2 regions of the Pseudomonas corrugata genome follow, and region 2 is predicted to be linked to the other one. Evidence: riboswitches for the same ligand, from Rfam matches in the RefSeq annotation. Region 2 holds a riboswitch; the other holds the start of a gene.
The links. A riboswitch is a leader RNA that binds a small molecule or an ion and turns the genes downstream of it on or off. The one in region 2 is predicted to bind cobalamin.
Positions count from the first base shown of each region.

Region 1 (16,026 bases), 2.5 Mb from region 2:
GGCCGCAGCCCGTTCCAGGGCCAGGGTATCGAGGGGCTTGCACGGGTCCAGCCACCAGCGGTGATTCATAACGCAGTACCTTTAAGGGTCAGGGGCAGGCCGGCTACGGTCAGCACAACACGCTGACAACGTTCGGCCAAGGCTTGATGCAGCCAACCGGCTTCATCGACATAACGGCGAGTCAGCTCGCCCAGCGGCACGACACCCATTCCGGTCTCGTTGCTGACAAAAATGATTTCACCGGGCAGCGCGGCTACACAGTCCAGCAAGGCATCGCGCTCCATACCCAGTTGCCCGGCGTCGTCGAGCATCAGCAGATTGGTCAGCCACAGGGTCAGGCAATCCACCAGCAGGCAGTGTCCAGGCGCGGCGTTGTCCCGCAACACCCGGGCCAGGGCCAGCGGCTCTTCCACCAACGCCCATTCGGCCGGCCGACGCGCGCGATGCAGGGCGACTCGCTCATTCATCTCGCCATCCAGGGGTTGGCTGGTGGCGATGTAGGTCACCGGCAAGCGAGTGTCCACTGCGAGTTTTTCAGCCAGGCGACTCTTGCCGGAGCGGGCGCCGCCGAGGATCAGTTGGAGCATGGTGTATTACCTTTCAAATAGGCGGTGTTGCTGCCAGCCCCATCGGGCTCGCCCCCACATTGGCCCGGTGTCCGCAATCCCCTGTGGGAGCGAGCCTGCTCGCGATAGGGCCAGTCCAGCCACCCTAGATCCCACAAAGTTCACGCAACAACCCTGTATCCAGATGCTTCTCCACCAGATCCGCCAGCCGCTCGATATCCCGCTCGCGCAAGCCGTGGTAATCCACCGCTTGCACATCGGCCAACCCGGCCCAACGCAACAAGGCGCTGCTGGACTCGGGCGACTCGAACAGGCCGTGCAGGTAGGTGCCGAGAATCTGTCCGTCGAGGCTCCGGGCCCCGTCGCAGCGGCCGTCATCCAATTGCACCAAGGGCTGTTCCAGCGCCGGGCCGACGGTCACGCCAGCATGGATCTCGTAGCCACTGACCTCGGCATTCTCAAGGGTCAATCGTCCTCGGACATTGCGCAGCTGCTTCTCGTGCTCCAGAGTCGTTTCGAACGCCAGGAGCCCCAGTCCGTCGCTGGAGCCCGGCGCGCCTTCCAGTCCCAGCGGATCGTGAACCTGTTGGCCGAGCATCTGCAAGCCGCCGCAGATCCCCAGCAGCTTGCCGCCGTAGCGCAGATGCCGCTGGATGGCCGCTTCCCAGCCATGGGCCCGCAGATGAGCCAGGTCGCTGCGCACGCTCTTCGAACCCGGCAGGATGATCAGGTCGGCTGGCGTAATGGCCTCGCCGGGGCCGATGAATTGCAAGTCAACCTGCGGGTGCAGGCGCAACGGATCGAAATCGGTGTGATTGCTGAGGCGAGGCAGAACCGGCACCACCACCTTGAGCACCTGCTCGGCCTTGTCGGTTTGGCGCTGGTCCAGCCCGTCCTCGGCTTCCAGATGCAGGTCCATCACGTAGGGCAATACCCCCACCACCGGTTTGCCGGTGCGGGCTTCCAGCCAGTCCAGCCCCGGTTGCAGCAAAGCGATGTCGCCGCGAAAACGGTTGATGATGAAGCCCTTGACCCGCGCCTGCTCGCTGGGCGAGAGCAGTTCCAGGGTGCCCACCAGATGGGCGAATACCCCACCGCGATTGATATCGGCGATCAGCAGCACGGGGCAGTCCACCGCTTCGGCAAACCCCATGTTGGCGATGTCTCCGGCCCGCAGATTGATCTCGGCCGGCGACCCCGCGCCCTCCACCATCACCACCGGATACGCTGCGCTCAGCCGCTCATGGGAAGCCAGCACCGCCTGCATCGCGATGGCCTTGTAATCGTGATAGGCCACGGCATTCATAGTGGTGACCGCACGACCATGGATGATGACCTGGGCCCCCGTGTCGCTGTTGGGCTTGAGCAGCACCGGGTTCATGTCGGTATGCGGCTCGAGGCCGGCCGCCTGGGCCTGCACGGCCTGGGCGCGGCCGATTTCACCACCGTCGGTGGTCACTGCGCTGTTGAGGGCCATGTTCTGCGGTTTGAACGGCACCACACTCACGCCCTGACGCCTGATCCAGCGGCACAGCGCCGTGACCAGAGTACTTTTACCGGCATCGGACGTGGTGCCTTGCACCATCACTGTGGTCATTGGAAATCCTCGGCGTAGGCCTCGAAAGCCTGTTCCAGGCGCAGGAATTCGGCATCGTCGGCCGGCAACCCGAAGCGCAGGCTGCTGTTGTTCGTGAACAAGCGCAGGAGAATGCCCCGATGGGCCATGAAGTCGTGAAGCCTCTGGGCATACTCAGTGACCAACCACTGGAACAATGCGCAACCACCCTGGGGCTTGAAGCCGTGACGGGTCAGCAGCAGCGCCAGGCGTTGACTGGCATCTTCGCAGCGCTGTCGCTGACGGCTCTGAGCGGCGGTATCGAGTAAACAAGCTTGGCCCAGGACCCGGGTCGGCCCGCTGACCGCCCACGGCCCGACCTGTTCGGCGAGCAACCTGAGCAAATGTTGCTCGGCCAGGACAAACCCCAGGCGAACGCCGGCCAGGCCAAAGAATTTGCCGAACGAACGCAACACGATGAGCCCCACCTGATGGGCATGGGCTGCCAGGCTCAGTTGCGGAGTGACATCCATGAAGGCTTCGTCCACCACCAGCCAGCCGCCGCGCTGGGCCAATCGAGCGTGCCAATCCAGCAAACGCTCAGGGCTCAGGCTCAGGCCCGTGGGATTGTTCGGGTTGACCACCACCAGCACGTCGAGACTGTCGAGGAAGAAATCCACTTCCGACTCCAGCACCTCACGCACGATGTAGCCGCTGCGGCGCCAGGCTTCGGCGTGCTCGGCGTAACAGGGCGACAATACGCCGACCTTGCCGCTGCGACGCAGGCGCGGCAACAGCTGGATCGCCATCTGCGAACCGGCCACCGGCAGTACATGAGCAGCCCCGTAATAAATGCAGGCGGCCTGTTCCAACCCGTCATCGGTTTCAGGCAGGCGCGCCCAGGCCCGCAATGGAATCGTCGGGACGTCGAACGGCCACGGCGCCAGACCGCTGGACAGGTCGAGCCAATCCACCTCGGCAATACCATATTGCCGGGCGGCCTTGCGCAGGCGCCCGCCGTGCTCAAGCATAGAACTCAGCTCCCAGGCAGAGAATCAGCAACCACAACCATACGCCGCGCTGCACCAGTTGCCAGCCGCGATCAATGGAATCGGCGCTCGCCGGTACGCCCTCCCCCAGTGGCGGGCGCTGGTGCAGTTCACCGTGATACACCGCCGCGCCCCCCAGCTCGACGCCCAGCGCGCCGGCACCGGCGGCCATGACAGGACCCGCATTGGGGCTGTCCCAGGTAGGGCCCTGGCTGCGCCAACACCGGAGCGCCAGGCGGGTTTTTCCCAGCAGCGCGTAGGTCAACGCCACCAGCCGCGCCGGAATGTAGTTGAGCACGTCGTCGATCTTTGCCGCGGCCCAGCCAAAGCGCTCGAAGCGTTCGTTGCGATAGCCCCACATGGCGTCGAGGGTATTGCTCAGGCGATACAACACCACGCCGGGCGCACCCGCCACGGCGAACCAGAACAGCGCGGCGAATACCGCGTCGCTGCCGTTCTCCAGTACTGACTCGGTGGCCGCGCGGGCGACGGCGGTTTCGTCCAGCCCACGGGTTTCGCGGCTGACCAGATAGCCGACGCGCTTGCGTGCTTCGTCCAGATCGCCGCTGCGCAACGCCCGGGCCACCGGCTCGACATGCTCGCCGAGGCTGCGCAGGCCGAGGGCGCAGTACAACGCCAGGATATCCACCAGCCAACCCACCAGCGGCGCCCAGGACAGGGCCGTGGCGAGCAGGGTCAGCGGCACCACCGCAATGACCCACGCCGTGACCCCGTGGCTGCGCCAGCCGCGCCCACCGGAGTTGAAGCGTTGCTCGATGCGATCAGCAAAGCGGCCGAACGCCACCAGCGGATGCCAACGCCGAGGTTCACCCAGCAATGCATCCAGCGCTACGGCGGCGGCACTGAGCAGCGCGACACTCATGGGTTCACTCCCCAACGGTTTTCATAGAGCAGTTCATTGAGTGAACGCGGTTGTGCCCAGCCTTCCAGGGCGAGCATCGGTGCCGGATAAAACCCCTCCACCGGGCCGAGGCAGAGTACCGCCAGGGGCTTGGCACCCGCAGGCAGGCCCAGCAGATCGGCCAGGGCCTGGGGCTCGAACAGCGAAACCCAGCCCATCCCCAGCCCTTCGGCGCGGGAAGCCAGCCACAGATTCTGGATCGCGCAGGACAGCGAGGCGAGGTCCATCTCCGGCAAGGTCCGACGGCCGAAGATGTGTCGCTCGCGGTCATCCATCAACGCCGCCACCAGCACTTCGGCGCAGTCATTGATGCCTTCGACCTTGAGTTTCATGAACTCATCGCTGCGTTCGCCCAGGGCCTCGGCGGTGCGAATGCGCTCCTGCTCCACCAATGCCCGGATATCGGCCCGCAGGGCGCGATCACTGATGCGGATGAACCGCCAAGGTTGCATCAGGCCCACGCTCGGCGCCTGATGAGCGGCTTCCAGCAGACGGCGCAGCAACTGCGGTTCCACGGTGCCACCGGTGAAATGCCGCATGTCGCGGCGTTCGGCGATGGCGCGGTAGATGGCGTCGCGTTCGGCCTTAGGAAATGCGTTGTCAGTCATGGCCTCTTCGCGAGCAAGCCCGCTCCCACAGGGAATTGTGAACACCCATCCAACCTGGGAGCGGGCTTGCTTGCGAAAGCGGCTTCAGGGTCCGGCGCCAACAGCGCGGCGATGGCCCTCGGATTCGACGGAAAATAGAAATGCACATAGGAGGCCGTCATCCGCCCCTGCCGGAACACCGCCTCCGCGCCACGCCCACCGTTAGGGCTATGACCACGGGCGATCGGCTCCAGCTCAGTGCTGGTCAGCGAATGGTGGTAGGTATGTCCGCGCAGATTACCTTCCGGCAATTCCACCGATTGCAACGCCAGGGCGGCCAGGCGCTTCTGCATCTGCGCGTCACCGGCGAGCAAGCCGAGCAGCTCGGCGCGATTGCCCTCGACGTCGGTCAGTGAGTCCAGCAGATACAGCATGCCGCCGCACTCCGCCAACAACGGTTTGCCGGCGTTGTGGTGAGCACGGATCGCCGTCAGCATCGGCGCGTTCTGCGCCAGGGCAAGGTGATGCAGCTCAGGATAACCGCCAGGCAGGTACAGGCTGTCCGCCTCGGGCAGCTCGCGATCGTGGATGGGTGAAAAAAAGCGCAACTGCGCGCCCATAGCTCGTAGCAGATCGAGGCTCGCGCCATAGGTGAAGGCAAACGCTTCGTCCCGGGCCACAGCAATGCGGACCCCGTCGAGCCACGGCTGCGCGGCAATCACCTCGGGGGCGGCGAACGTAACCGCCGGCGGGAGCGTCACTTCGCAACTGCTGGCCAAGGCTTCGGCTGCGGCGTCGAGGCGCAGGTCCAGGTCATTCAGCTCGCTGGCCTGGACCAGCCCGAGGTGACGACTCGGCAGTTCGATTCCGGTTTCCCGGGACAGCGCGCCGTACCAGCGCAAGCCTTCTGTGAGGCTGCCTTCGAGCAATTGCGCATGGCGCACGGTGCCGACACGGTTGGCCAGCACGCCGGCGAAGGGCAGGTCCGGCTGATAGCGCGCCAGCCCGAGGGCCAGGGCACCAAAGGTCTGGGCCATGGCCGTGCCGTCGATCACCGCCAGCACCGGAACGCCGAAATGCCGCGCCAGGTCGGCACTGGACGGCGTGCCGTCGAACAGCCCCATCACCCCTTCGATCAGGATCAGGTCCGCTTCGGCGGCGGCTTCCCACAACAGCCGTCGGCTTTCCTGCTCGCCGACCATCCACATGTCCAATTGATAGACCGGTGCGCCGCTGGCACGCTCCAGAATCATCGGGTCGAGGAAATCAGGGCCGCATTTGAATACGCGCACCTTGCGTCCCTGGTTGCGATGCAACCGGGCCAGGGCGGCGGTGACCGTAGTCTTGCCTTGCCCCGACGCCGGGGCGGCAATCAGCACCGCCGGGCATTGGCGGTCCGGAAACGAAGCGTCACTCACAGTTCGACGCCTTTCTGTGCCTTGATGCCGGCCTGGAAGGCGTGCTTGATCATGCCCATTTCGGTGACGGTGTCCGCCAGCTCGATCATTTCCGGCTTGGCGCCGCGACCGGTCACCACGACATGCTGCATGGGGGGACGCGCCTGCAGATCGCTCAGGACCTGATCGAGATCGAGGTAACCGTGCTTGAGGGCAATGTTCAGTTCGTCGAGCACCACCAGGCCAATGGACGGGTCGCTCAGCAACTGGCGCGACACCGCCCAAGCCGCTTCGGCGGCTGCGATGTCGCGCTGTCGATCCTGGGTTTCCCAGGTAAACCCTTCGCCCATGACATGAAAGCGCACCTGCTCCGGGAAGCGCCGGAAGAACAACTCCTCACCAGTGCTGTTGCGGCCCTTGATGAACTGCACCACGCCACATTGCATCCCATGTCCCATGGCTCGGGCCAGCATGCCGAATGCCGAACTGCTCTTGCCCTTGCCATTGCCGGTCAGCACCAGCAACAAGCCGCATTCGTTCGGGGAATTGGCAATGCGCTCGTCGATCACGGCTTTCTTGCGCAGCATGCGCGCCAGGTGACGCTCGTCGCGGTCGGACGCATCTGTATTGGGGGAGCCGGTCATGGGGAAGCCTCCGTTGGGAACTGGATAACGGCAGGCGGGCACAGGAAAAGACGGCAACAAGCCTGGCATCGCCCACCGTGATGCCGCTGGATGAATCAGGCCGGTCTCCGGGCTCATGAGCGGCGTGATGCCGGGCTGCGCGCCTTCCCATGTCGAGACACAGTGGCTTGCTGGCAGCTTTGACTCATTTACCGTTGCGGGGGCAGCGCCGGGTTATCACCGGCTTCCCTGTTTCACTCTGTCGACCAGGGTCACAGAGCACCTGAAACAAGTCGCGAAGGTTAGAGGGTTGGGGGTGGAGCGTCAATTAAAGCCGCCGTGGGCCCAGCATTGATTATGGGCCTGGATCAATAAAGTGACGCCAATCTTGTGTCACGCTGCGGCAAGTGATATCAAATAGGCATTACGACCCGATATCACAAAAACAAGAGGGCAAAAACATGCAAGGCATGATCATCAGCAATCCAAGGCTGGAATTCCTGCGCCCGGTGCTGGAACGCTGGTTTGACTGTATCGACCGTTACAACGCCGTGCGCGGCGATAACGATACGCCTTACTGGTTCGATGAAAAGGCCAACCTCGGGCTGCTCTCGGCCGCCGCCTGGATGGCCGAGATGATCACGCTGCAGAACACCGCGACCCGTAAGCAGAATGAAGAAGGTGAACGCAATGTCACTGCCGACCTGTTCATTGCCGGCGCCGAGGATCGAGCGTTCATCCAGGCCACCCAACGCTGGCCGAAGGTCAAGAGCCTCAACCTGACCCAACCCCTGCAGGATGTCACCAGCGATGCCAAGCGCATCAGCTACGCCACTGACCTGAAGCTGGGCTGCCTGTTCGTCGCCCCGCAAAAAGCCCAGCAAAGCGCTACACCTGAAGAACTGCAGGATATGATCGATGACTTGCAAAAGGAGAACACCTGCGCCGTGGCCTGGTACTTCCCTTACAACTATCGCAAGTTGCGCAACGAGGCCGGTCACTACCATCCGGGCATCGCCGTGCTGTTCAAGCAGGCTCACGGCTGACCGGTTGAACCATCGCCGGTATATGCTTCTCTATGAATAACCACATGCATTCATAGGGAAGCCAGCATGCTCAAGCCACCGCACCTTCTGATCATCGCCCTCGCCGCAGGGCTTGTCGCTTGTGGCGAGTCTTCCACACTGCAAGTCTCCGACGGCACCGGCCCATCGCCAAAACTGCCCGAACCGAACAAGACCCTGGTCCCTACCGTCAATATCGCCGAAGCCGTCGGGTGGCCCCAGGGCGCCAAACCAACCGCGGCCGAAGGCCTGAAAGTGGTGGCGTTCGCCGAAGGCCTGGACCACCCACGCTGGCTCTACGTGCTGCCCAATGGCGACGTGCTGGTGGCGGAAACCAATGCCCCGCCCAAACCGGACGATGCCAAGGGCATCCGTGGCTGGGTGATGAAAAAAGTCATGGGGCGCGCCGGCGCCGGCGTCCCCAGCCCCAATCGCATTACGTTGTTGCGTGATGCCGATCACGATGGCATCGCCGAAACCCGCACGGTATTCCTGGAAAACCTCAATTCGCCATTCGGCATGACATTGGTTGGCAATGACCTGTATGTGGCCGACACCGACCAGTTGATCCGTTTCCCCTACAAGGACGGCGACACGCAAATCAAAGCGCAGCCGACCAAGGTCATCGATCTGCCAGGTGGCACCATCAATCACCACTGGACCAAGAACGTGATCGCCAGCCGTGACGGCAGCAAGCTTTACGTCACCACCGGCTCGAACAGCAACGTCGCGGAAAATGGCATGGAGGCGGAGGAAGGCCGCGCGGCGATCTGGGAAGTGGACCGCGCCACCGGCAATCACCGCATTTTCGCTTCCGGCCTGCGCAACCCTAACGGCCTGGCCTGGGAACCGCGCAGCGGTGCCTTGTGGACCGCAGTGAACGAGCGGGATGAGATCGGCAGCGACCTGGTGCCGGACTACATCACCTCGGTCAAGGACGGCGCCTTTTATGGGTGGCCCTACAGCTATTACGGTCAGCATGTTGACGTGCGGGTCGAGCCACAGAACCCGGCACTGGTGGCGAAAGCCATCGCCCCAGACTACGCGGTCGGCCCACACACAGCCTCACTGGGCCTGACTTTCGCCGAAGGCAATGCCCTGCCTGCGCCCTTCACCGAAGGCGCATTCATTGGCCAGCATGGTTCCTGGAACCGTAAGCCCCACAGTGGCTACAAAGTGATTTTCGTACCCTTCAACAGCGGCAAACCGGCAGGAAAACCCGTGGATGTGCTGACCGGTTTCCTGAACGCAGATGAAAAAGCCCAGGGCCGACCGGTAGGCGTGGTGATCGACAAGCAGGGCGGGTTGCTGGTGGCCGATGATGTGGGGAACAAGGTATGGCGGGTGTCGGGTAAATGAACCACCGATGACCTGCGGACAACTCTGTGGCGAGGGGATTTATCCCCGCTGGGCTGCGCAGCAGCCCCAAACCAGTCAACTCAATCTGTCTGACACACCGAGGTCTCAGGATATAGGGCTGCTTCGCTCCCCAGCGGGGATAAATCCCCTCGCCACAACATCATCCGACCAGAAATCATAATTAAAGCTTACGACACAAGGTCAGCCCATCTCCCAACGGCAACAGCGACAAATCTACCCGCCGGTCATCCTTCAAGGCGCGGTTCAGGGCCTGGATGGCGCGGGTGTCTTCGCTCTGGGGCTGGGCTTCCAGCACCCGACCGCTCCACAGTGTGTTATCGAACATCACCAGCCCACCTGCGCGCAGCAACCGTAGCGCGCGTTCCAGGTAAGCCGGGTAGTTGGCCTTGTCAGCATCGATGAAGATCAGGTCGAACGTGCCGCCCTGCCCTTGGCGCTCAAGGTCGTCGAGGGTTTCCAGTGCCGGCGCCAGGCGCAGCTCGATCCGCTCGGCCAGCCCGGCTTCGCGCCAATAGCGCAGCGCCACGGCGTTGTAGTCACCGGGAATATCGCAACAGATCAACGAACCATCCTGCGGCAGGACCGAGGCCATGCACAGCGCGCTGTAGCCGGTGAACGTACCGACTTCCAACAAGCGTCGGGCGCCAGTGAGCTTCACCAGCAATGCCAGGAATTGCCCCTGCTCGGGTGCTATCTGCCAGCGCGCCATGGGCAGCGCCTGGGTCTCATCCCGAAGGCGTCGCTGCAAGGGCGTCTCCCGCAGGGAAACGTCCAGCAGATACTGGTAAAGGGCATCATCGAGGTTGAGGGTGCGAGCGGTCATTACAACCTCCGCGAATCAGGGATAACGCGCCAGGTGTTCCGGTTGCAGCACCCGCTTGGCACTCAGATAGGCTTTCTGCCAATAGGCCTTGGACAGGCTATCGAGCTTGACCGTACCGCCGGTGGCCGGCGCGTGAACGAAGCGACCCTCACCAACGTAGATCCCGGCATGGCTGACCTGGGAGCCACCGTTGGTGGCGAAGAACAGCAGGTCACCGCTTTGCAACGCATCCTTGCCGACATCCGGGGCGCGCATGCCGATCATTTCGCGGGTCGAGCGTGGCAGGGAAATACCGGCGGCATCGCGGTATACGTAACCAATCAGGCCACTGCAATCGAAGCCCGAATCCGGCGTATTGCCGCCCCAGCGGTAGGGCGTCCCGACCAGGCCAAGCGCACGGAAAAGCACATCTTCGGCGGCCGGAGGCAAGGGTTGCGCAGGTGCGAAGACCACTGGAGCCCGAACGGGCGCGGGGTGTGGAGTTTGACTTGCGCACGCGCTGAGCAGTGCGGCAAGGCAGATGAGAGCGAGGCGGGCCGACGTCGACATATGCAGAACAATCCTGATCTGGATGCGGCTTTTCTGCCGTGGACATGAAAACAGATCCGCCCGCGAAGTACGCAGGCGGATTGCCATCAATCAATGATCAAGGATTCTAGCGGCTATGAGGCAAACTTCAAGTAAGACTTTAAGTTTGCCTTACAAACTGTGCGCTTACTTGCGAGCGGTGACCACGGTCGGTGCCATGGCAAGGGCGCGCTTGGCTTCGATGAAGGTCTTGTTCCAGTAGGTGTCACCCAGGCTGTCGATCCGCACGCCACCGCTGCGGCGGCTGCTGGAATGAATGAACTGGTTGTCGCCCAGGTAGATACCGGCATGACTGACGCGACCACGACGCCCGCTGGTGTTGAAGAACAGCAGGTCACCGGGCTCCAGCTGGTTGCGAGCTACCAGAGGCGCATTCACGTTGATCATTTCACGTGTGGAACGCGGCAGGTTCATGCCGGCCTCCTCACGGAACAGATAACCGATGAAACCGCTGCAATCGAAGCCGGCTTCTGAAGTACCGCCGAAACGGTAGCGGGTACCGATCAGGGACATGCCACGTTCCAGGATGCTGTCGGCCAGCACCGGAAGCTGATAGGGCTTGCTGCCAGCGAAGGCTGCCAGTTCTTTGTCGTCTGCCATTTCTTCCTGGAACGCCATGGAAGAAGACTGGGCGGTAACGGAGCTCTTGACCTGTGGTTGTTGCGCTTGCTGCGACACTGGAGAGTGGGCGGCGCAACCGAACAGTAGGGTAACGAGTGCGAGAGGCACGAGGGGTGCGAAGCGATTGAGCATGGGCACGACCGTGGCTGAAGTAGTAAAGATGGCGAGACTATGCCTTCTATCGACTTCATTTGCAAATTCAATCGATGCAAATGTGACTTCTCGGTTTCACGTTTACATCTAAGCGCTTAAGCCCATTTTGAAAGTCATGTGGCCTGCCGCCCAGCAGGACCGCAGGTTTTGCCATGCCTGGAGTAGCCTTAGAGGCTGCCGGTTACAAAGCTGCACACACCCTTGTGGTGAGGGGATTTATCCCCTCACCACAGATAAATGCCCTTGCCACCGAGTTCACCGCGCCGCTTACCAGCCCAAGGTTTCTTTCAAAAAAGGAATAGTCAGCTTGCGCTGGGCCTGAAGGGAAGCCTGGTCGAGGCGTTCGAGCAATTCGAACAGCGCACTCATGCTGCGGGTGCCACGGGTGAGGATGAAATGCCCGACTTCGTCGGTCAGGTGCAGGCCACGGCGGGAAGCACGCAGCTGCAAGGCACGGAGCTTGTCCTCGTCGGAGAGCGGACGCATCTGGAAGATCAGCGCCAGGGTAAGGCGGGACTTGAGATCCGCCAGCTTCACCGGCAGTTCCCGTGGTGACGTCGACGCGGCGATCAGCAAACGCCGACCGCTGTCGCGCAGCCGATTGAACAGATGGAACAGCGCCTCTTCCCAATCGGCCTTGCCGGCCACGGCCTGGAGGTCGTCCAGACAGACCAGCTCGTACTGCTCGAGGTTGTCGAGGATCTCGACCCCGCGATCCAGCAACTCAGCCAGTGGCAGGTACACCGCCGGCTCGCCCAGTTGCTCGAACCGCAGGCAAGCCGCCTGCAACAGATGCGTGCGCCCTACCCCGTCCTTGCCCCAGAGATAGATCAGGCTTTCGGTCCAGCCGGCGTCGGCTTCGCAAAGCCGCTCGACATAGCCGAGTGCAGCGGCGTTGGCGCCTGGGTAGTAGTTGATGAAGGTGGCGTCGTCACGCAGACGCACACCTAAGGGCAGCTGAATCGGTTTCATGCTGGCTGGACAGCTCCAAAGGAACCGTGAGTGGCCTCTGTGTAAAGTTTGCAAAGTCTATACCCGTGACGCGGACCGCACAATGCGCCGGACCACGAGCAAAATCAAAGGTTTGCAGTGTCAGGACGGCGGAACGACCATTTCCCTGGCGCCAGGGCACGCATCACGCTGCTGCCTCCTACAGCTCGGGGTCTTCGACGCCGCTGTAGATATCCGAATCCTTGTACAGATCATGTACATGACGCACCAGCACCATGATCACCGCCGCGACCGGCAGCGCCACCAGGATCCCGGTGAAGCCGAACAACTCGCCGCCCGCCAGGATCGCGAAGATCACCGCAACCGGATGCAGGCCGATGCGATCCCCCACCAGTAACGGCGTCAGCACCATGCCCTCCAGGGCCTGGCCGACCATGAATACCGCCACGATGCCGACCATGGGGTAGAGATCACCGCCAAACTGAAACAGCCCTGCGATCAACGCCGCGCCTATCCCGATCACGAACCCCATGTACGGAACGATGGCGGCCAACCCGGCGATCATGCCGATCAAGAGCCCCAGCTCCAGCCCTACCAGCATCAACCCCGCCGCATAGATGAAGCCCAGCGCCACCATCACCAGCAACTGCCCGCGCACAAAGGCACCGAGCACTTCGTGGCACTCACCGGCCAGGGTCACGATGCGATCTTCCCGGTGACGGGGCAGCAGGCTGCGGATCTTGGCCATCATCAAATCCCAGTCCCGCAGCAGGTAGAAACTCACGACCGGAATCAGCACCAGGTTGGCCAGCCAACCGATCAACGCCAGGCCCGAGGCGGTGGCCCGGCTCAGCACGATGCCGACAATGTCGGTGGTCTGACCCATGTGCGCGCTGATGGCCGCCTTGACCTTGTCGAACTTCCAGAAACCGTCAGCCAAGCCCAGTTTCGATTGCACCCACGGCACCGCCGTGTGCTGCAACCAGTCGAGCATCTGCGGTGCCAACTCGTAGAGACGCAGCAACTGTTTGGCGAGCATCGGTATCAACACCAGCAACAGGGCGCTGACAATCAAAGTGAACAGGGTAAATACCGCCACCACGCCCCAGGTTCTCGACAGGCCGAGCTTTTCAAGGCGATCCACCACCGGGTCAAACAGATAAGCCAGCAGCAGCGCAACCAGGAACGGCGTCAGAATCGGATGCAGCAGATAGATAAACGCGAACAGCAGGGCAACCCCGCCCAACCAGAACCAACGCCGCGTATCGCCCATGAACCACTCCCAGCTATATAAAGAAAGAAAAACTACCAGCGGAAGCGCAGACTGGCCGTCGGCGCAGGCGCCGGTGCTGCCGGGGCCACTCCATCGACGGCCGGCGGCATCGCAGGCACCGGAGCGACCGCTTCACCGGCGGGAATTTCCTGCAGTTTCTCCAGGGCCAGTTGCGCCTTCAGTTGCTCCGCGCTGCCGTTGACCCGATAGACGATCCGGTCACCTTCGACCCGCTGCACCTGCCCACCGAACGGCTCGAGCAAGCGCCCAAGGGCGGCATAACGCTCGAGATTCATACCTTGCACTTCCAGCAACTGCTCGGTAGCCACGCCCGGCTTGGCCACGAAGCGCGGCGCCAGGCGCTGACTTACCGCCAGCATCACCGCATCAGCCAGCGCAGCCTGATCGGCACCCTGAGCCGTGCCCTGCTCGCGCTGGTCGCCCAGCCACAGACGCCAGGTCCCGCGCCACTGGCTGCCCTCTTCCTTGGCGTGGACCGCCAGCAAGGCATCCGCCGCGTATCGCTCCGAGGCATCGTGCAACGGCGCCGGATCACTGCCTTCCAGGTTCGGCGCGGTGGCAACGATCTGTTCGCTCAAGTCCGCCAGCGGCAAGTGCAGCGCCAGGCCCCGGTGCTGGGCGGCACGGCGCAGCGGCGTGGCGCTGGACTGACCATCGCCCACCAGGCTGGAGCCTTCGGCCGAGTCGTTGAGCCACCAGCCCAGGATCGATGGTCGGTTCACGCCCCACAGCGACAGCCCTGCCGAGCGCAAGGCCCGGTCGGTGCTCGCCGGATCGAAGTCGACCTTGAGGCTTTCCGGAGGACCGGCGTCGTAGCCATATTGAAGAATGATCTGCTGCGGGTCCTTGCGGATCGCCGCCAACCCCGGGTTCTGTGCGGCCTTGGCGTCGCCGGTCAGACGCAGCACCAGTGTATCCAATGCGCGCAGTGTCGCCTGGTTACGCTCTTCCGGCGTCTGGTTGCTCACCGGTTCGAGCACTTGATAGAGGCCATTCAGGGTTTCGGCATGACTCGCCAGGCTGATCAGCGACAAGCAGCCTATGGATAAGAATTTGAACAGACGCATGGAAGATTCCCGGACATAAACGGCTGGAACAAGCCGTGTGAAGAAAACTGGGCATGGCTGTGACCACAGCACCTGGCAAAACATTCACACACCCGATGGAAGTTTCGCACCGCATAACCATAGCCGGTTACCGCTACACCTTATACAGGCGCACCGCGCAGCACCAACAGAAGAAATATCGGTTTTTTTCCTCGGATATGTCCCTGCCCGTCGGCGCGAGGATGGCCGCTGCCCCACAAGCCTGATAAAATCGCGCGCCTTCGCAGACCGGCAATGGCCGGGCACCCGGAATAATTCGTACAACGGTTATTCAATGGCCCCGGCGATCGGTCGTTACCCAGAAATCCCCCCTAAAGGCCTGGATCATGAGCAAGCAACCCTCCCTGAGCTACAAGGACGCCGGTGTAGACATCGACGCCGGTGAAGCATTGGTCGAACGCATCAAGAGCGTCGCCAAGCGCACTGCGCGCCCGGAAGTCATGGGCGGCCTGGGCGGTTTCGGCGCCCTCTGCGAGATCCCGGCCGGCTACAAGCAACCGGTGCTGGTCTCGGGCACCGACGGCGTAGGCACCAAGCTGCGCCTGGCGCTGAACCTGAACAAACACGACAGCATCGGCATCGACCTGGTGGCCATGTGCGTGAACGACCTGGTGGTCTGCGGTGCCGAGCCGTTGTTCTTCCTCGACTACTACGCCACCGGCAAGCTGAACGTCGACACCGCCGCCCAGGTCGTGACCGGCATCGGTGCCGGCTGCGAACTGTCCGGCTGCTCCCTGGTCGGCGGCGAAACCGCTGAGATGCCAGGCATGTACGAAGGCGAAGACTACGACCTGGCCGGCTTCTGCGTCGGCGTCGTGGAAAAGGCCGAGATCATCGATGGCTCGAAAGTCGCCACCGGCGATGCCCTGCTCGCCCTGCCGTCCTCCGGCCCGCACTCCAACGGCTACTCGCTGATCCGCAAGATCATCGAAGTGTCCGGCGCCGACATCGAAAACATCCAGCTCGACGGCAAGCCCCTCACCGACCTGCTGATGGCCCCGACCCGCATCTACGTCAAGCCGCTGCTCAAGCTGATCAAGGACACCGGCGCCGTCAAGGCCATGGCCCACATCACCGGCGGCGGCCTGCTGGACAACATCCCGCGCGTCCTGCCGAAAGGCGCCCAGGCGGTGGTCGACGTGGCAAGCTGGACCCGCCCGGCGGTGTTCGACTGGCTGCAAGAGCAAGGCAACGTCGACGAAACCGAAATGCACCGCGTATTGAACTGCGGCGTGGGCATGGTGATCTGCGTGGCTCAGGAGCACGTCGAGACCGCCTTGAACGTGCTGCGTGAAGCGGGCGAACAGCCTTGGGTCATCGGCCAGATCGCAACCGCGGCCGAAGGCG
Region 1 is NZ_CP130434.1:5,124,224-5,140,249, forward strand. It holds gene cobT (nicotinate-nucleotide--dimethylbenzimidazole phosphoribosyltransferase) at 1-69, opposite strand, end outside; gene cobU (bifunctional adenosylcobinamide kinase/adenosylcobinamide-phosphate guanylyltransferase) at 66-587, opposite strand; gene QZH45_RS22830 (cobyric acid synthase) at 712-2,163, opposite strand; gene cobD (threonine-phosphate decarboxylase CobD) at 2,160-3,152, opposite strand; gene cbiB (adenosylcobinamide-phosphate synthase CbiB) at 3,145-4,053, opposite strand; gene bluB (5,6-dimethylbenzimidazole synthase) at 4,050-4,700, opposite strand; gene QZH45_RS22850 (cobyrinate a,c-diamide synthase) at 4,697-6,097, opposite strand; gene cobO (cob(I)yrinic acid a,c-diamide adenosyltransferase) at 6,094-6,720, opposite strand; cobalamin riboswitch at 6,802-7,001, opposite strand; gene QZH45_RS22860 (hypothetical protein) at 7,161-7,745, shown strand; gene QZH45_RS22865 (PQQ-dependent sugar dehydrogenase) at 7,812-9,122, shown strand; gene QZH45_RS22870 (class I SAM-dependent methyltransferase) at 9,304-9,966, opposite strand; gene QZH45_RS22875 (C40 family peptidase) at 9,982-10,515, opposite strand; gene QZH45_RS22880 (C40 family peptidase) at 10,681-11,307, opposite strand; gene hda (DnaA regulatory inactivator Hda) at 11,596-12,300, opposite strand; gene QZH45_RS22890 (AI-2E family transporter) at 12,479-13,552, opposite strand; gene QZH45_RS22895 (DUF2066 domain-containing protein) at 13,585-14,640, opposite strand; gene purM (phosphoribosylformylglycinamidine cyclo-ligase) at 15,006-16,026, shown strand, end outside.
Region 1: it holds a riboswitch for cobalamin, as region 2 does, so the genes downstream of both, cobO (cob(I)yrinic acid a,c-diamide adenosyltransferase) here and cobW (cobalamin biosynthesis protein CobW) in region 2, are expected to answer to the same signal.

Region 2 (16,026 bases):
TCGCGGGTGCCGCTGCCACCCAGGGAAACCTGGTAGAACTCTTCGCCTTTCTTGTCCACGCCGAGGATGCCGATGTGGCCGACATGGTGGTGACCACAGGCGTTCATGCAACCGGAAATATTCAGGTCCAGTTCGCCGATATCGAACAGGTAGTCCAGGTCGTCGAAACGACGCTGGATCGATTCGGCGATCGGGATCGACTTGGCGTTGGCCAGGGAGCAGAAGTCGCCGCCCGGGCAGCAGATCATGTCGGTCAGCAGGCCGATGTTCGGCGTGGCGAAGCCTTGCTCGCGCAGCTCGCCCCACAGGGTGAACAACTGGCTCTGTTCGACGTCTGCCAGGATGATGTTCTGCTCGTGGGACGTGCGCAGCTGACCGAAGCTGTAGCGTTCGGCCAGGTCGGCGACGGCGTCCAGCTGTTTGTCGGTAATGTCGCCTGGCGCAACACCGGTCGGCTTCAGGGACAAGGTGACCGCGATGTAGCCAGGCTTCTTGTGGGCCAGGGTGTTGCGGCTGCGCCAGCGGGCGAAGCCCGGATGTTCCTTGTCGAGTGCGGCGAAGTCCTGGTTGTCCAGGGCCTTGTATTGCGGGTCGACGAAGTGCCTGGCAACGCGGTGGACTTCGGCCTCGGTCAGGGTTGTCTGGCCGCCACGCAGGTGAACCATTTCGGCTTCGACCTTCTCGGCGAACACTTCTGGTGTCAGCGCCTTGACCAGGATCTTGATCCGCGCCTTGTACTTGTTGTCGCGACGGCCATAGCGGTTGTACACCCGCAGGATGGCGTCGAGGTAGCTCAGCAGGTCCTGCCAGGGCAGGAACTCATTGATGAATGCACCCACCACCGGCGTGCGACCGAGGCCACCGCCCACCAGCACGCGGAAGCCCAGTTCGCCTGCAGCGTTGTAGACCGCCTCCAGGCCGATGTCGTGGACTTCGATGGCGGCGCGGTCCGAGGTCGAGCCGTTGATGGCGATCTTGAACTTGCGCGGCAGGTAAGCGAATTCCGGGTGGAAAGTGGTCCACTGACGGACGATCTCGCACCACGGACGCGGGTCGATCAATTCATCGGCGGCGACACCGGCGAACTGGTCGGTGGTGACGTTGCGCAGGCAGTTGCCGCTGGTCTGGATCGCGTGCATCTGCACGGTGGCCAGCTCAGCCAGGATCTCCGGCACATCTTCCAGGGCCGGCCAGTTGTACTGGACGTTCTGCCGCGTACTGATGTGGGCGTAGCCCTTGTCGTAGTCACGGGCAATCTGGGCCAGCTTGCGCACCTGGCGCGAGGTCAGTTGGCCGTAAGGCACCGCCACTCGCAGCATGGGGGCGAAACGCTGGATGTACAGGCCGTTCTGCAGGCGCAGAGGGCGGAATTCTTCTTCGCTCAGCTCGCCTGCCAGATAGCGTCGGGTTTGATCACGGAACTGCTTGACGCGGTCCTCGATGATCCGCTGATCGTACTCGTCATATACGTACATATAAGTCTCGGTCTCAGGCTTGGGCCGATCAGAAACAGCTGCGTATTGGCTCGCTGGAATCGGGTTCTGCCTCGGCAATTCTGCGCGCACGGCCGCGCACTCCTATAGGAGCCGGTGCAAGATACCTGTTTTGAGTTATGCGCAAAAGTGATGTTTGAGTATATGTAAAGAACCAAATGACCTAATGGGATCTATCGGCTCGGAACCCACATTTGTCGTATGGGCAATCATCGTCTTAACTGTGGTCGAGTCCCTATGCAATCACCTAAAAAACCGACAAGAGGCGATGCAATGAGCAATCCGACCAAAGCAAGGAAAAGCGACAGCACTGTTGATGCTTGGGCCATTCTGTTCCTGATTATCCTGGTGGTAGGCACGGCGGTGTTCTGGGTCAGTCATCAGTAATCGGTCGTACAACGCAATAAAAACCTGTGGGAGCAAAGCCTGTGGGAGCAAAGCTTGCTCGCGATGAACGATGACGCGGTCTCGACCGTGTCGTTTGCGTCGCGAGCAAGCTTTGCTCCCACAGGTTCGCTCCCACAGGGATTGATGTGCAGGAAGATCGTTCTATATCCCCGCCAGATGCACCACCAGCTTGACGATGCCAAACAGCGTCAGGGCGAAGATCACCGTGAACGCGATCCCCAATATCACGAAGTGACTGGGTTTGCCGTGGGTGAAGTCACGGGCGCGGTTCTTGCCGCTCTGCACGCCGAAAGCGGCGGCCAGTACGCTGTGCATCATCTGCAGCAGGGTCGGCGGCTTGTTGTCGACTGGATCGTCCATAAATCCCTCGTCTGCCATGGGTATGGGACAAGCATAGACAACCCCTGCAAAAAGATCGCGGCCGCTGCCGGCCGCGATCTTCCGGATCAGCTGTCGTAACCCAGGTTCGGCGCCAGCCAGCGCTCGGTCACGCTCAGGTCCTGACCCTTGCGGCCGGTGTAGCTCTGCACCTGGTCCTTGTCGATCTTGCCTACGGCGAAGTATTGCGCCTGTGGATGGGCGAAGTACCAGCCACTGACCGCCGCCGCCGGGAACATGGCGTAGTGCTCGGTGAGGAACACGCCGCTGCGGCCGGCCTTCAGTTCGCTGGCCTCGGGATCAAGCAGGCGGAACAGCGTGGCTTTCTCAGTGTGATCCGGGCACGCCGGGTAACCAGGGGCAGGGCGGATGCCGGTGTACTGCTCCTTGATCAGCGCCTCGTTGTCCAGGCTTTCGTCTTTGGCATAACCCCAATGTTCCTTGCGCACCTGCTGATGCAGCCACTCGGCGCAGGCTTCGGCCAGGCGGTCGGCCAGGGCCTTGACCATGATCGAGTTGTAGTCGTCGCCGGCTTCCTGATAGGCCTTCGCCACTTCTTCGGCACCGATGCCTGCGGTGGTGATGAACCCGCCGACGTAGTCGGTCACGCCGCTGTCCTTCGGCGCAACGAAGTCGGCCAGGGAGAAGTTCGGCTTGCCGTCGGTCTTGATGATCTGCTGGCGCAGGTGATGCAGGCGTGCCAGCGGCTTGCCGTCGTCGCCGTAGACTTCCAGGTCGTCGTCATGCACCTGGTTGGCCGGCCAGAAGCCGAACACCGCGCGAGCGCTGATGAGTTTCTCATCGATCAGCTTGCGCAACATCGCCTGGGCATCGGCGTACAGCGCGGTGGCGGCTTCGCCCACCACTTCATCGGTGAGGATGCGCGGGAACTTGCCGGCCAGGTCCCAGGAAATGAAGAACGGCGTCCAGTCGATGTATTCGGCCAGGACGTTCAGGTCGATGTCGTCCAGCACCCGGGCACCGGTGAACGTCGGCTTGACCGGCTGGTAGCTGCTCCAGTCGAACTGCGGTTTCTTGGCGACAGCGGCGGGGTAGCTCAGGCGTTCGGTACGGGCGCTGCGGTTGGCGGTGCGCTCGCGAACCTCGATGTAGTCCTGACGGGTTTTCTCGACGAACGCCGGTTTCAGTTCCTTGGACAGCAATTGGGTTGCCACCCCGACGGCGCGGGAGGCGTCGGTGACATAGATCACCGCGTCATTGCTGTACTTGGGCTCGATCTTCACCGCCGTGTGGGCCTTGGACGTCGTCGCGCCACCGATCATCAGCGGCAGATGGAAATCCTGGCGCTGCATCTCACGAGCCACGTGCACCATCTCATCCAGGGACGGCGTGATCAGGCCAGACAAGCCGATGATGTCGCATTTCTCGTCCTTGGCCACCTGCAGGATTTTTTCCGCTGGCACCATCACGCCCAGGTCGACGATGTCATAACCGTTGCAACCGAGCACCACGCCGACGATGTTCTTGCCGATGTCATGGACGTCGCCCTTGACCGTCGCCATCAGGATCTTGCCCTTGGCCTCCGGCTTGTCGCCTTTTTCCGCCTCGATGAACGGAATCAGGTGGGCCACGGCCTGCTTCATCACGCGAGCGGACTTGACCACCTGGGGCAGGAACATCTTGCCGGCACCGAACAGGTCGCCGACGATGTTCATGCCGGCCATCAACGGACCTTCGATGACTTCGATAGGGCGAGCGAACGACAGGCGCGACTCCTCGGTGTCTTCGACGATGTGGGTGGTGATGCCCTTGACCAGTGCATGCTCCAGGCGCTTGTTGACTTCCCAGTTGCGCCATTCCTCGGTTTCCGCTTCCTTGGTGCTGCCGTCGCCCTTGTACTTGTCGGCGATGGCGAGCAGGGCGTCGGTGCCTTCCGGGGTGCGGTTGAGGATCACGTCTTCCACGGCGTCGCGCAGTTCCACCGGGATCTGGTCGTAGATCTCCAACTGGCCGGCGTTGACGATCCCCATGGTCAGGCCTGCACGGATCGCATACAGCAGGAATACCGAGTGGATCGCTTCGCGCACCGGGTTGTTGCCGCGGAACGAGAACGACACGTTGGACACTCCGCCGGAGGTCAGCGCGTAGGGCAGCTCGTCGCGGACATAGGCGCAAGCGTTGATGAAGTCCACGGCATAGTTGTTGTGTTCTTCGATACCGGTGGCAACGGCGAAGATGTTCGGGTCGAAGATGATGTCTTCCGGCGGGAAGCCCACTTCATTGACCAGGATGTCGTAGGAACGCTTGCAGATTTCTTTCTTGCGCGCCTCGGTGTCGGCCTGGCCGGCTTCGTCGAACGCCATCACCACCACGGCGGCACCATAGCGCTTGCACAATCTGGCGTGATGGATGAATTGCTCGACGCCTTCTTTCATGCTGATGGAGTTGACGATGCCCTTGCCCTGGATGCACTTGAGGCCGGCTTCGATCACTTCCCATTTCGACGAATCGATCATGATCGGCACGCGGGAGATGTCCGGCTCACCGGCAATCAGATTGAGGAAGGTCACCATGGCCTTCTTCGAATCGAGCATGCCCTCGTCCATGTTGATGTCGATCACCTGGGCGCCGGCCTCGACCTGCTGCAGGGCCACCTCCAGGGCTTCGGTGTAGTTGTCTTCGCGGATCAGCCGGGCGAACTTGGCGGAACCGGTGATGTTGGTCCGCTCGCCGACGTTGACGAACAGCGAGCTGCGATCGATGGTGAACGGTTCCAGGCCCGACAGGCGGCACGCCCGGGGAATGTCCGGAATCGGTCGTGGCGCATAACCGGCCACTGCCTTGGCGATGGCTTCGATGTGCGCCGGGGTGGTGCCGCAGCAGCCGCCGACGATGTTCAGGAAGCCGCTCTGGGCAAACTCTTCGATGACTTTGGCGGTTTGCGCCGGCAGTTCGTCGTATTCACCGAATTCGTTGGGCAGGCCGGCGTTCGGGTGCGCCGAGACGTGGGTGCTGGCCTTGTTCGACAGCTCTTCCAGGTACGGGCGCAGTTCGCTGGCGCCCAGGGCGCAGTTCAGGCCGACGGAGATCGGCTTGGCGTGGGCCACGGAGTTCCAGAAGGCTTCGGTGGTCTGGCCGGAGAGGGTGCGGCCGGAGGCGTCGGTGATGGTGCCGGAAATCATGATCGGCAGCTCGACGCCCAGTTCTTCGTAAACCCCTTGCACGGCGAAGATCGCCGCCTTGGCGTTCAGGGTGTCGAAGATGGTTTCGATCAGGATCAGGTCGGCGCCGCCCTCGATCAGGCCCTTGGTGGCCTCGGTGTAGTTCTCCACCAGTTCGTCGAAGGTCACGTTGCGGTAGCCGGGGTTGTTTACGTCTGGCGACAGCGAGCAGGTGCGGCTGGTCGGGCCGAGCACGCCGGCGACGAAGCGCGGCTTGTCCGGGGTCTCGAGGGTCTTGGCGTCGGCCACCTTGCGGGCCAGACGCGCACCTTCCAGGTTCAGCTCATAGGCCAGCCCCTGCATGCCGTAGTCGGCCTGGGATACCTGAGTTGCGTTGAAGGTGTTGGTTTCGAGAATGTCGGCGCCGGCATCCAGGTAGGCTTTCTCGATGGAGCCGATGACGTCGGGACGGGTCAGCACCAGCAAATCGTTGTTGCCCTTGACGTCGCTCGGCCAGTCGGCGAAACGCTTGCCGCGGTAGTCCTGCTCCTCCAGCTTGTAGCTCTGGATCATCGTGCCCATGCCGCCGTCGAGGATCAGGATGCGTTCCTTGAGGGCTTGCTGGAGAAGATAAAGGCGAGCGCTGCGATCGGACATAGGACTACCTGGAAAAAAAGACCATTACGGAGCCGGGAATCATAGCAAACCTGTGCCGGATTTGATCATGGGTGGCTTTTGCATGAATGTTGCTCATGTTTGCAACCGGTTGCTGGCCCGGTAGAATCGCTGCTCCATCTCTTAGGGATCAAGACATGCCGTACCGCGTCTTATTCGGCAGTCTGTTGCTGCTGTTGTCTTTTGCCGCAGCCGCCAAGGATCCCGTGCCAGCGCTGTCCTACACCCGCGACATCCAGCCGATCTTTACCGAGAAATGCGTGGCCTGCCACGCCTGCTACGACTCCGCCTGCCAGTTGAACCTGGGCAGTGGCGAAGGCGTGGCCCGGGGCGCGAGCAAAATGTCGGTGTATGACGGCGAGCGCCGCGAGGCCGCCGTCCCGACCCGCTTGTTCTATGACGCTTCCGGCCCGCAGGCCTGGCAGCGCAAAGGCTTTTATTCCGTGCTCGACGCCCAGGGCAGCCAGGCTGCGTTGATGGCGCAGATGTTGGCGCTGGGGCACGGCGCGCCGCTACAGCCCAACGCCAAGCTGCCGGAAGAGATCGTGCTGGGTCTCGGGCGTGAAAACAGCTGCGCGATGCCGGGGCAATTCGATGGATACGCCGCCGCGCACCCCAGGGAGGGCATGCCCATGGCGGTCACCGGCCTGACCGAGCAGCAATACCAGACCTTGCAGCGCTGGCTGGCCGCCGGCGCCCCCATCGACCAGCAAGCCTTGGCCCCAAGTGCCGCTGAAGCCTTGCAGGTGGTGCAATGGGAAAACCTGCTCAATGCCCCCGGCGCCAGGGAAAGCCTGGTGGCCCGCTGGTTGTTCGAGCATTGGTTCCTGGCGCACATCTATTTCAAGGACGGCGAGCCGGGGCATTTCTTCCAGTGGGTACGCTCGCGCACACCCAGCGGCCAGCCGATCGACCTGATCAACACCCGTCGTCCGAACGACGACCCCGGTACCCGCGTCTATTACCGGCTCTGGGCGGTGCAAGGGGTGATCGTGCATAAGACCCACATCACCTACGGGCTGAGCGCGGCCAAGATGGCGCGGATCAAGAGCCTGTTCTACAAGGGTAACTGGCAGGTAACGGCGTTGCCCGGCTACGGGCCGGAACGCCGGTCGAACCCGTTCTCCACCTTTGAAGCGATTCCGGCCCAGGCCCGCTATCAGTTCATGCTCGATAACGCCGAATATTTCGTGCGCACCTTTATCCGTGGCCCGGTGTGCCGGGGTCAGATCGCCACTGATGTGATCCGCGACAACTTCTGGGCGCTGTTTCAGGCCCCTGAGCACGACCTGTACATCACCGATCCGAACTATCGCGGGCAGGCTACGCCATTGCTGGCGATGCCGGGGCAGAACGACGATGTAGGCAGCGTCGTCAGCCTGTGGCTCGACTACCGGGACAAGCGCAACGCCTACGAGGCCCTGCGCCGGGACAATTACGCCGAATTGCCGGCGCCGAGCTGGTCGGCGCTGTGGGCTGGTAACGACAATGCTTTGTTGAGTATTTTCAGGCACTTCGACAGCGCTTCGGTCACCAAGGGGTTGATTGGCGAAGTACCGCAGACGATGTGGTTGTTCGACTTCCCGTTGCTGGAACGTACCTACTACCAGTTGGCGGTGAATTTCGATGTGTTCGGCAACGTGTCCCACCAGGCCCAGACGCGGCTGTACTTCGACCTGATTCGCAATGGCGCAGAACAGAACTTCCTGCGACTGATGCCGGCCGATGCCCGGGAAGGTTACCTCGATGACTGGTACCAGTCCGGCGGCAAATTCAAGATGTGGCTGGATTACGAGAGCATCGACAATGACAAGCCGACTGCCCTCAAGCTTGATGGGCGCGATCCCAAGGGTGATTTCGCCCGGCAATTGCTGCTCCGTTATGGCGAGCTGAATGCGCGCCCCGATCCGATCAACCGTTGCGACGGCGCCTATTGCTCGCGTCCGAACATCGTTCCGGACCTGCAGAACGCCGAGCAGTCTCTCAGTCGGCTGGTGTCGCGACCGGCGGCGGGGCTTCGGGTCATCGACCAGTTGCCGGAAACGACGATGCTGCGCGTCGAAACCGCCGACGGTCATCGCGAGATCTACAGCCTGTTGCGCAACCGTGCCCATAGCAACGTGGCGTTCCTGCTGGGCGAGGAGCTGCGTTACCAACCGGGGCTGGACACGTTGACGGTTTACCCGGGGGTGCTCAGCAGCTACCCGAACTTCATGTTCAATATTCCCGCCGCGCAAGTCCCTGCGTTCGTCGACGCCATGGAGAATGCCCAGGATGAGCAGGCTTTCGAGCGGATTGTCGAGCGTTGGGGGATTCGCCGCAGTCACCCGCAGTTCTGGCACTACTTCCATGACCTGAGCCGTTACATCGAGGAAACCGAGCCCTTGGAGGCCGGCGTGCTGGACATGAATCGCTACCAGAACCTCTGATCGACGTATCCGGCGGCGCCCCCGTGCCGCCGGCTGCTTTCCTGACAAAAATACTGGGACTTTGTCCGGCGCCCTGATTTGGCGTAAACTGCCGGCAAGCCTGCGAGGAGTTTCCATGACCGCCATTACGATTACCGATGCCGCCCACGATTACCTGGCCGACCTGCTGTCCAAGCAGAACACGCCGGGTATCGGGATCCGCATCTTCATCACCCAGCCCGGCACCCAGTACGCAGAGACGTGCATTGCCTACTGCAAGCCGGGGGAAGAAAAACCCGAAGATACCGCGTTGGGGCTCAAGAGCTTTACCGCCTACATCGACTCGTTCAGCGAAGCGTTCCTGGACGATGCAGTGGTCGATTACGCCACCGACCGGATGGGCGGCCAACTGACCATCAAGGCACCGAATGCGAAAGTGCCGATGGTCAACGCCGACAGCCCGATCAACGAGCGCATCAACTATTACCTGCAAACCGAGATCAACCCGGGGCTGGCCAGTCACGGCGGCCAGGTATCGCTGATCGACGTGGTGGAAGACGGCATCGCCGTGCTTCAGTTCGGCGGCGGCTGCCAGGGCTGTGGCCAGGCTGACGTGACCCTGAAGGAAGGCATCGAGCGCACGCTGCTCGAGCGTATCCCGGAACTCAAGGGCGTGCGCGACGTGACCGACCACACGCAGAAAGAAAACGCTTACTACTGATTGTTGCAGCCTGGACTACCGCAATCGCGAGCAGGGCTCGCTCCCACAAGGATTGGGCTGAACGCTGAATTTGCGATCACCCAGAACTCTGTGGGAGCGAGCCCTGCTCGCGATTGCGGCGGTACATTCAACATCATTTCTGCCTGATCCACCGCTATCGCGAGCAGGCTCGCTCCCACAGACAGTGGATATTGAGCGGTCAGGGCCTGTAGAGATGGGCATGCCCGGCGCGGTAGAGCGATGATTCGCTGAACACGTCGTTGCCCAGCACCCGTCCCACCAGAATCAGCGCCGTGCGGCGAAAGCCCTTGGCCTGCACCTTTGCGGCAATGTCGGCCAGCGTCCCCATGACCCAATCCTGATCCGGCCAGGTCGCCCGGTGAATCACGGCAATCGGGCAGTCCGCGCCGTAGTGGGGCAACAACTCTTCGACGATTCTTTCCAGATGATTGACCCCCAGGTGGATCGCCATGGTCGCTGTGTGCTGCGCCAGGCTAGCCAGTTCTTCACCGGCGGGCATCGCGGTCTTGTCCGCGTAGCGGGTAAGAATCAAGCTCTGGGAGACGTCCGGCAAGGTCAGTTCGGCACCCAGCAGGGCGGCGCAGGCTGAGGTCGCGGTCACGCCTGGAATGATTTCGAAGGGGATGCCCAGTTCCCGCAGGCAACGTATCTGCTCGCCGATAGCGCCGTACAGGCTCGGGTCGCCGGAATGCACCCGGGCGACGTCCTGACCGTTGCGATGGGCTGTCTCCATCAGCGCGATGATCTGTTCCAGGTGCAGTTCAGCGCTGTTGATCACCTGTTCGGCGCAATGGCCCTCGAGCACGGCGGCGGGCACCAGGGAGCCGGCATAAATGATCACCGCGCAGCTGCGCACCAGCCGCTGGCCCTTGACGGTGATCAGTTCCGGATCGCCGGGGCCGGCGCCAATGAAGTAGACGGTCATGACCGGTTCCTGAAAAAAGAGGGGAGAGCGATGCCTGAATGAAGATCGCTCATGATCCATGGAGGGCGATTATCGGTTTTTACGACGCGACCGCCAATGCCAGTGTGGCCTGGGCGCACTTCTGGCGAGGAATACGCAAGGTGGCAGCGGTCTGCCCCAGTTGTTCGGCGAGGGCCAGTGCCGCGCTTTCGGCAACGCCGTAGCAACCGGTGCGCTCGAAAGCGATCTGCGAGCGGTGGCTGAGGCGTTCCCGGTAACCCGACAACTGGCCGGCATTGAAGAAGGTCAGCGGCAGGGCCAGTTGCCCCGCCAATGCCAGCAGGCCCGGTTCGTCACACTTGAGATCGATACTGGCCAGGGCCCCCACCGCTTCAAGCGCGATGCCGTGGTTCAGCAATGCCTCATCCAGCAACGCGCGCAACACGCTGGCCGGGCAACCGCGCTGGCAGCCCAGGCCGACCACCAGCACCTGGTCGTTGCTCATGCCTCGTGGTGAGCTTGGCCGTCACGGCGGAACAGCCAGGTACTGATCAGGCCGAGGGCCAGCCAGAACGCGACGTTGGTCAATTGCGAGGCAATCTTGAATTGGCTTTCAAGGGCTTCGGGCGCCAGCATCGAGTGGACTTCCGGCTGCGGTGCGCCGATGACATGGGGCACCAGCAAAGTCGCCACGCCCAGCAGTTTGAGCAGCCAATGCCTGCCGAACGCGATCAGGGCGATGCCCACGGCCGTGGACGCTGCGGTGCCAATCCACCACATCTGTCGTTGAGCCAGGTCGGCCGCGGCAGTGCCGGGCAGTTCCGGCGGCAGGCCAAGGGTCGGCGCGAGGACGAAGGTGGCATAACCGGCCAGGCCCCAGAGCAGGCCTTGGGAGGTGCGGGTAGGTGTACGCAAGGTGTACAGGCCCGCGAGCATCAGGGCGAAACCCACTGCGACCACCAGGTTGCCACCGGTGGTGGACAGCACGCGCTGCCAGCCATCTTCGGGTTCCCAGGCTTCGGCATCGTGGGTATGGGCGACGCCGTCGGCATGCTGATGGGCCTCGACAGGGGCTTCGGCAGCCGGGGCTTTTTCATAGGTCTCGGCCTGCAGGATCAGCGGCGAAACCCATAGGCTTTGCAGGAGGGTCAGCAGCAGGGCGGCCAGCAAACCACTGAACCCGGCGGTTTGCGCGATACGCTTGATCATGTCGGCAGGTCTCAATGGCACGGGAAGGCGGCGCTGTGGCGGGTGTCGTGGGCCGCGTTGTGCACCGCCTCGATGTGGGAGAAACCGGCGAAATAGACCAGGCCAGCCCCCAGGATCGAGGCGAGGATTGCCGCGCTCAGGCGCTGGCTCAGGGCCGTGGTGTTGCTGGCGGTGCGGGCGGTGGTGCTGATGGTCGACATGGCGCTTCCCTCTGTTCTTGTCTTGGCCAGTGGGTAGATCGAGCGCAATGAAACCCCGGGCCAAGGCCCGTCAGGATCCGAACAGCGCCCGCCCACCGCGGGTTTGTTGATGTTTGAGTCATGGGCCGGTCTCCGGGCTCACGAGGGGCAGGGCCTGGGCCTTGCCTGCAAGCGTCACCTTCCCATGCCATCAGGCACAGTGGATCTGACGCTTCGCTCGCTTACCGTTGCGGGGGCAGCACCGGACTGACGTGGCCTTGAAGTAAAGCACACGATTCACCGGTTTCCCGTTTCACCCTGTGAAGGGCACCCGTAACTAGGCGCACAGGAGAGCATAGGGCGGGGTGGGGCGTCAATTGTCAGCAACTGGATCTGATGTGGGAACACCCTACCGTGGGAGCAAAGCTTGCTCGCGATCCAGACGACGCGGTGCTATGGAGCAAACCACGTCATCGTTTGTCGCGGGCAAGCCTTGCTCCCACGGTATGAGTTGTCCTTGAGCCTGCTTGCAGACATTGACCCGCCCGCACACCCTGCGTAGCCTTGCGCCTTCGAGGTTCTTCGGTTTGCGCCGAAGCTAAGAAGGGAACGCGGTCCAAGCCGCGGCTGCCCCCGCAACTGTGAACGGTGACGTTCCTGCCAGGCCACTGTGCATGCAGCACGGGAAGGCGCAGGAATTGCCAGGGCTTTCTATGAAAAGCCGGGACCGGCCCGCCGTCAGCCAGGAGACCTGCCTCGAGACAGATTCTCACTACAACCGGGCGGGGTGATCCGGTGGCGAAATCTTCCGCGCACGCCTGTGCCTGCGGTTGTCGTCCCGTTTGCCCGCCACCTTGCCAAAGGGCATCCGATGAAAACACTGGCCAAACTTCCCGTCACCATCGTTACCGGTTTCCTCGGCTCGGGTAAGACCACGCTGCTGCGACACATGCTCGACAATGCCCAGGGCCGACGTATCGCGGTCATCGTCAACGAGTTCGGCGAGCTGGGCATCGACGGCGAGATCCTCAAGCAGTGCTCCATCGGTTGCACCGAAGAAGAAGCCAGCGGCCGCGTCTATGAGTTGGCCAACGGCTGCCTGTGCTGCACCGTGCAGGAAGAGTTCTTCCCGGTGATGCGCGAGCTGGTGTCCCGGCGCGGCGACCTCGACCATATCCTCATCGAAACCTCCGGTCTGGCCTTGCCCAAGCCGCTGGTCCAGGCCTTCCAGTGGCCGGAGATCCGCAGTGCCTGCACCGTCGATGCGGTGATCACCGTGGTCGACAGTCCGGCCGTGGCCGCCGGCACTTTCGCCGCCTTCCCCGATCAGGTCGATGCCCAGCGCAAGCTCGACCCGAATCTGGACCACGAGTCGCCACTGCATGAACTGTTCGCCGATCAGTTGGCGAGCGCCGACCTGGTGATCCTCAACAAGGCCGACCTGATCAGCCCGGAAGACCTGGCGAAAGTCCGTCTTGAAGTGGCCGAAGAACTGCCACCGGCGGTCAAGGTCATCGAAGCCAGCAACGGTCGCCTGCCGCTGGAAGTGCTGATCGGCCTGGGTGCCGGTTCCGAAGAGCACATCGATAGCCGCCATAGTCATCACGATCACCACCATGACGGCGACGACGATGACCACGATCATGACGCCTTCGACTCCATTTCCATCGAGCTGCCCCAGGCCGACGAAAGCCTGCTGCTGGACGCGCTGACCCAATTGGTGGTCCAGCACGGCGTGCTGCGGGTCAAGGGTTTCGCGGCGATCCCGAACAAGCCGATGCGCCTGTTGATCCAAGGGGTTGGCACGCGTTTCGACAAGCATTTCGACCGGCAGTGGAACGCCGACGAAGCACGGGTAACGCGTCTGGTGTTGATCGGCCAGGCGCTGGATGCCGGGCTGCTTGAAGCGCAACTGCGCGCCGCCCTCAGCGTCTAAGTCATGCACCTGCTCAGGACTCAGCCCGGCGGCTTCGTCTCGGACGACAACATCGCCGACCTGGGGCAAACCCCCGCAGAGCTTGTGATCCTGTGCAGCGGCGATTCCAGCCTGGCGCTGTTGGCCGAAGCGGCGCGGCAGTTGCCGGATGATTACCCACAGTTTCGCCTCGCCAACCCGATGCAGGTGCAGAACCACGCTTCGGTGGATCTTTACGTCGAGGACGTGCTGCGTCACGCCAAGGTCATCCTGTTGTCACTGCACGGCGGTATCGGCTATTGGCGCTACGGCATCGAGCGCTTGATGGAGCTGGCCGGGCGCGGGGTGACGCTGATCCTGGTGCCGGGGGACGACCGTCCGGACCCGGAACTCAGCGACTTGAGCAACGTGCCCGCCGCCGACCGCGACCGGCTCTGGCAGTTTTTGCGCCAGGGTGGGCTAGGCAACGCCCTGGACCTGTTTCACAACCTCGGCAGCCAGTGGTTCGGTCGCGACTACGCCTGGGCTGAACCGCGGACCCTGCCGCGCACGGCCATCTACCATCCGCAGAAAACCAGTGCCAGCCTCGACGACTGGCAAGCCGGCTGGCAGGCCGATCAACCTGTGGCGGCGGTGCTGTTCTACCGTTCTCATCTGCAAGCGGCGAACACGGCGTTCATCGACGTGTTCTGTCAGCGTCTGCAAGTGGCGGGACTCAATCCGTTACCGATTGCGGTAGCGAGCCTCAAGGAGCCTGGTTGCCTGGCGCAGGTCGAAGACTGGCTGGACGCGGTCGAGGCAGGGGTGATCCTCAATACCACCGGGTTTGCCCAGTCGAGCCCGGAAGCGCCGCACTTGCGGCCGTTTCGTCGCAACATCCCGGTGATCCAGGCGATCTGCGCCCAGGACAACGAACCCGGTTGGCGTGCCAGCGAGCAGGGCCTGGGCCCGCGGGACCTGGCGATGCACATCGCCTTGCCGGAGCTGGACGGGCGGATCATCAGCCGCCCCATCAGCTTCAAGGACATGGCCTGGCGCAGCGAGCGCAGTCAGAGTGATGTGGTCTGCTACCGGGCCGTGCCCGAGCGCATGGATTTCGTTGCAGAGCTGGCCCGGCGCTGGACCGAACTGGCGCGCCTGCCCAATGGGCAGAAGCGCGTGGCGTTGATCCTCGCCAACTACCCGACCCGGGATGGACGCATCGGCAACGGTGTCGGTCTGGACACACCGGCGGCGGCGTTGAACATCCTGCGGGCCATGCAGGACGAGGGCTATCCGCTGCCCGCCGAACTGCCTGCCAGTGGCACCGCGCTGATCCAGCAGTTGCTGGGCGGGGTCAGCAACGACCTGGACAGTCTCGACCTGCGGCCGTGTCATCAGAGTCTGGCGCTGGAGGCTTACCAGGCCATGTTCGACACGCTGCCCGAGGCCAATCGCCAGGCGGTGCTGGAGCGCTGGGGCGCGCCCGAGACGGACCCGATGTTCCGCGCCGGTCGTCTGATGATCGCTGGCCTGCGTCTGGGCCTGACGTTTGTCGGCATCCAACCGGCCCGGGGGTATCAGGTCGATCCGAGTGCGGTCTACCACGACCCGGACCTGGTGCCGCCCCATGGCTACCTGGCGTTCTATTTCTGGTTGCGCCATACCTATGGTGCCCATGGCGTGATCCACGTCGGCAAGCATGGCAACCTCGAATGGCTGCCGGGCAAAGGCGTCGGGTTGTCGGAAAGTTGCTGGCCGGATGCGCTGCTGGGACCGCTGCCGAATATCTATCCATTCATCGTCAACGACCCAGGCGAGGGGGCCCAGGCCAAGCGGCGTACCCAGGCAGTGATCATCGATCATCTGATGCCGCCGCTGACCCGCGCCGAAACCTACGGACCGCTGCGTAACCTCGAGTTGCTGGCCGACGAGTATTACGAAGCGCAATTGCTCGACCCGCGACGTGCCCGAGAGCTGCAGCGGGACATCCTGAACCTGGTGCGCGAAACCCATATCGATCGCGAGCTGCAATTGGACGCCGACGCGGACGCGGCGATCTGGCTGCCGCGCCTGGACACCTACCTGTGCGATCTGAAGGAGTCGCAGATCCGCGACGGCCTGCACATTTTTGGCGAATCGCCCGGCGGACGGCTGCGCATCGACACCTTGCTGGCGTTGCTGCGCATCCCCCGGGGCGATGGCAAAGGCGCGCAGTCGAGCCTGTTGCGGGCACTGTCGAAGGCGTTCGGGCTGGGCTTCGATCCGTTGGACTGCGCCTTGGCCGACCCGTGGGCTGGCGACTGTCCCGAGGCGTTGCGGCAGGTCAGCGATGAGCCCTGGCGCACCGCCGGCGATACCCGCGAGCGCCTGGAGCTGTTTGCGGCAAGCTTGATCGAGCAGGCCTTGGAAGGCAGGGTCGAGCAATTGGAAGCGCCGGGTTGGCAGGACGTGAGCAGCATCATCGAGAGTCTGCGGTCCGTCGTGGCCCCGCGCCTGGATGCCTGTGGCCCGGCGGAAATGCGCGGCCTGCTCGATGCCTTGAGCGGACGCTTCGTGCCGGCGGGCCCCAGCGGTGCGCCGAGTCGTGGGCGCCTGGACGTGTTGCCCACCG
Region 2 is NZ_CP130434.1:2,649,606-2,665,631, forward strand. It holds gene QZH45_RS12225 (nitrite/sulfite reductase) at 1-1,475, opposite strand, end outside; gene QZH45_RS12230 (DUF2970 domain-containing protein) at 2,043-2,261, opposite strand; gene metH (methionine synthase) at 2,348-6,058, opposite strand; gene QZH45_RS12240 (fatty acid cis/trans isomerase) at 6,214-8,505, shown strand; gene nfuA (Fe-S biogenesis protein NfuA) at 8,621-9,205, shown strand; gene cobM (precorrin-4 C(11)-methyltransferase) at 9,405-10,151, opposite strand; gene QZH45_RS12255 (cobalamin biosynthesis protein) at 10,231-10,635, opposite strand; gene QZH45_RS12260 (CbtA family protein) at 10,632-11,339, opposite strand; gene QZH45_RS12265 (CbtB domain-containing protein) at 11,351-11,539, opposite strand; cobalamin riboswitch at 11,646-11,868, opposite strand; cobalamin riboswitch at 12,077-12,291, shown strand; gene cobW (cobalamin biosynthesis protein CobW) at 12,390-13,454, shown strand; gene cobN (cobaltochelatase subunit CobN) at 13,458-16,026, shown strand, end outside.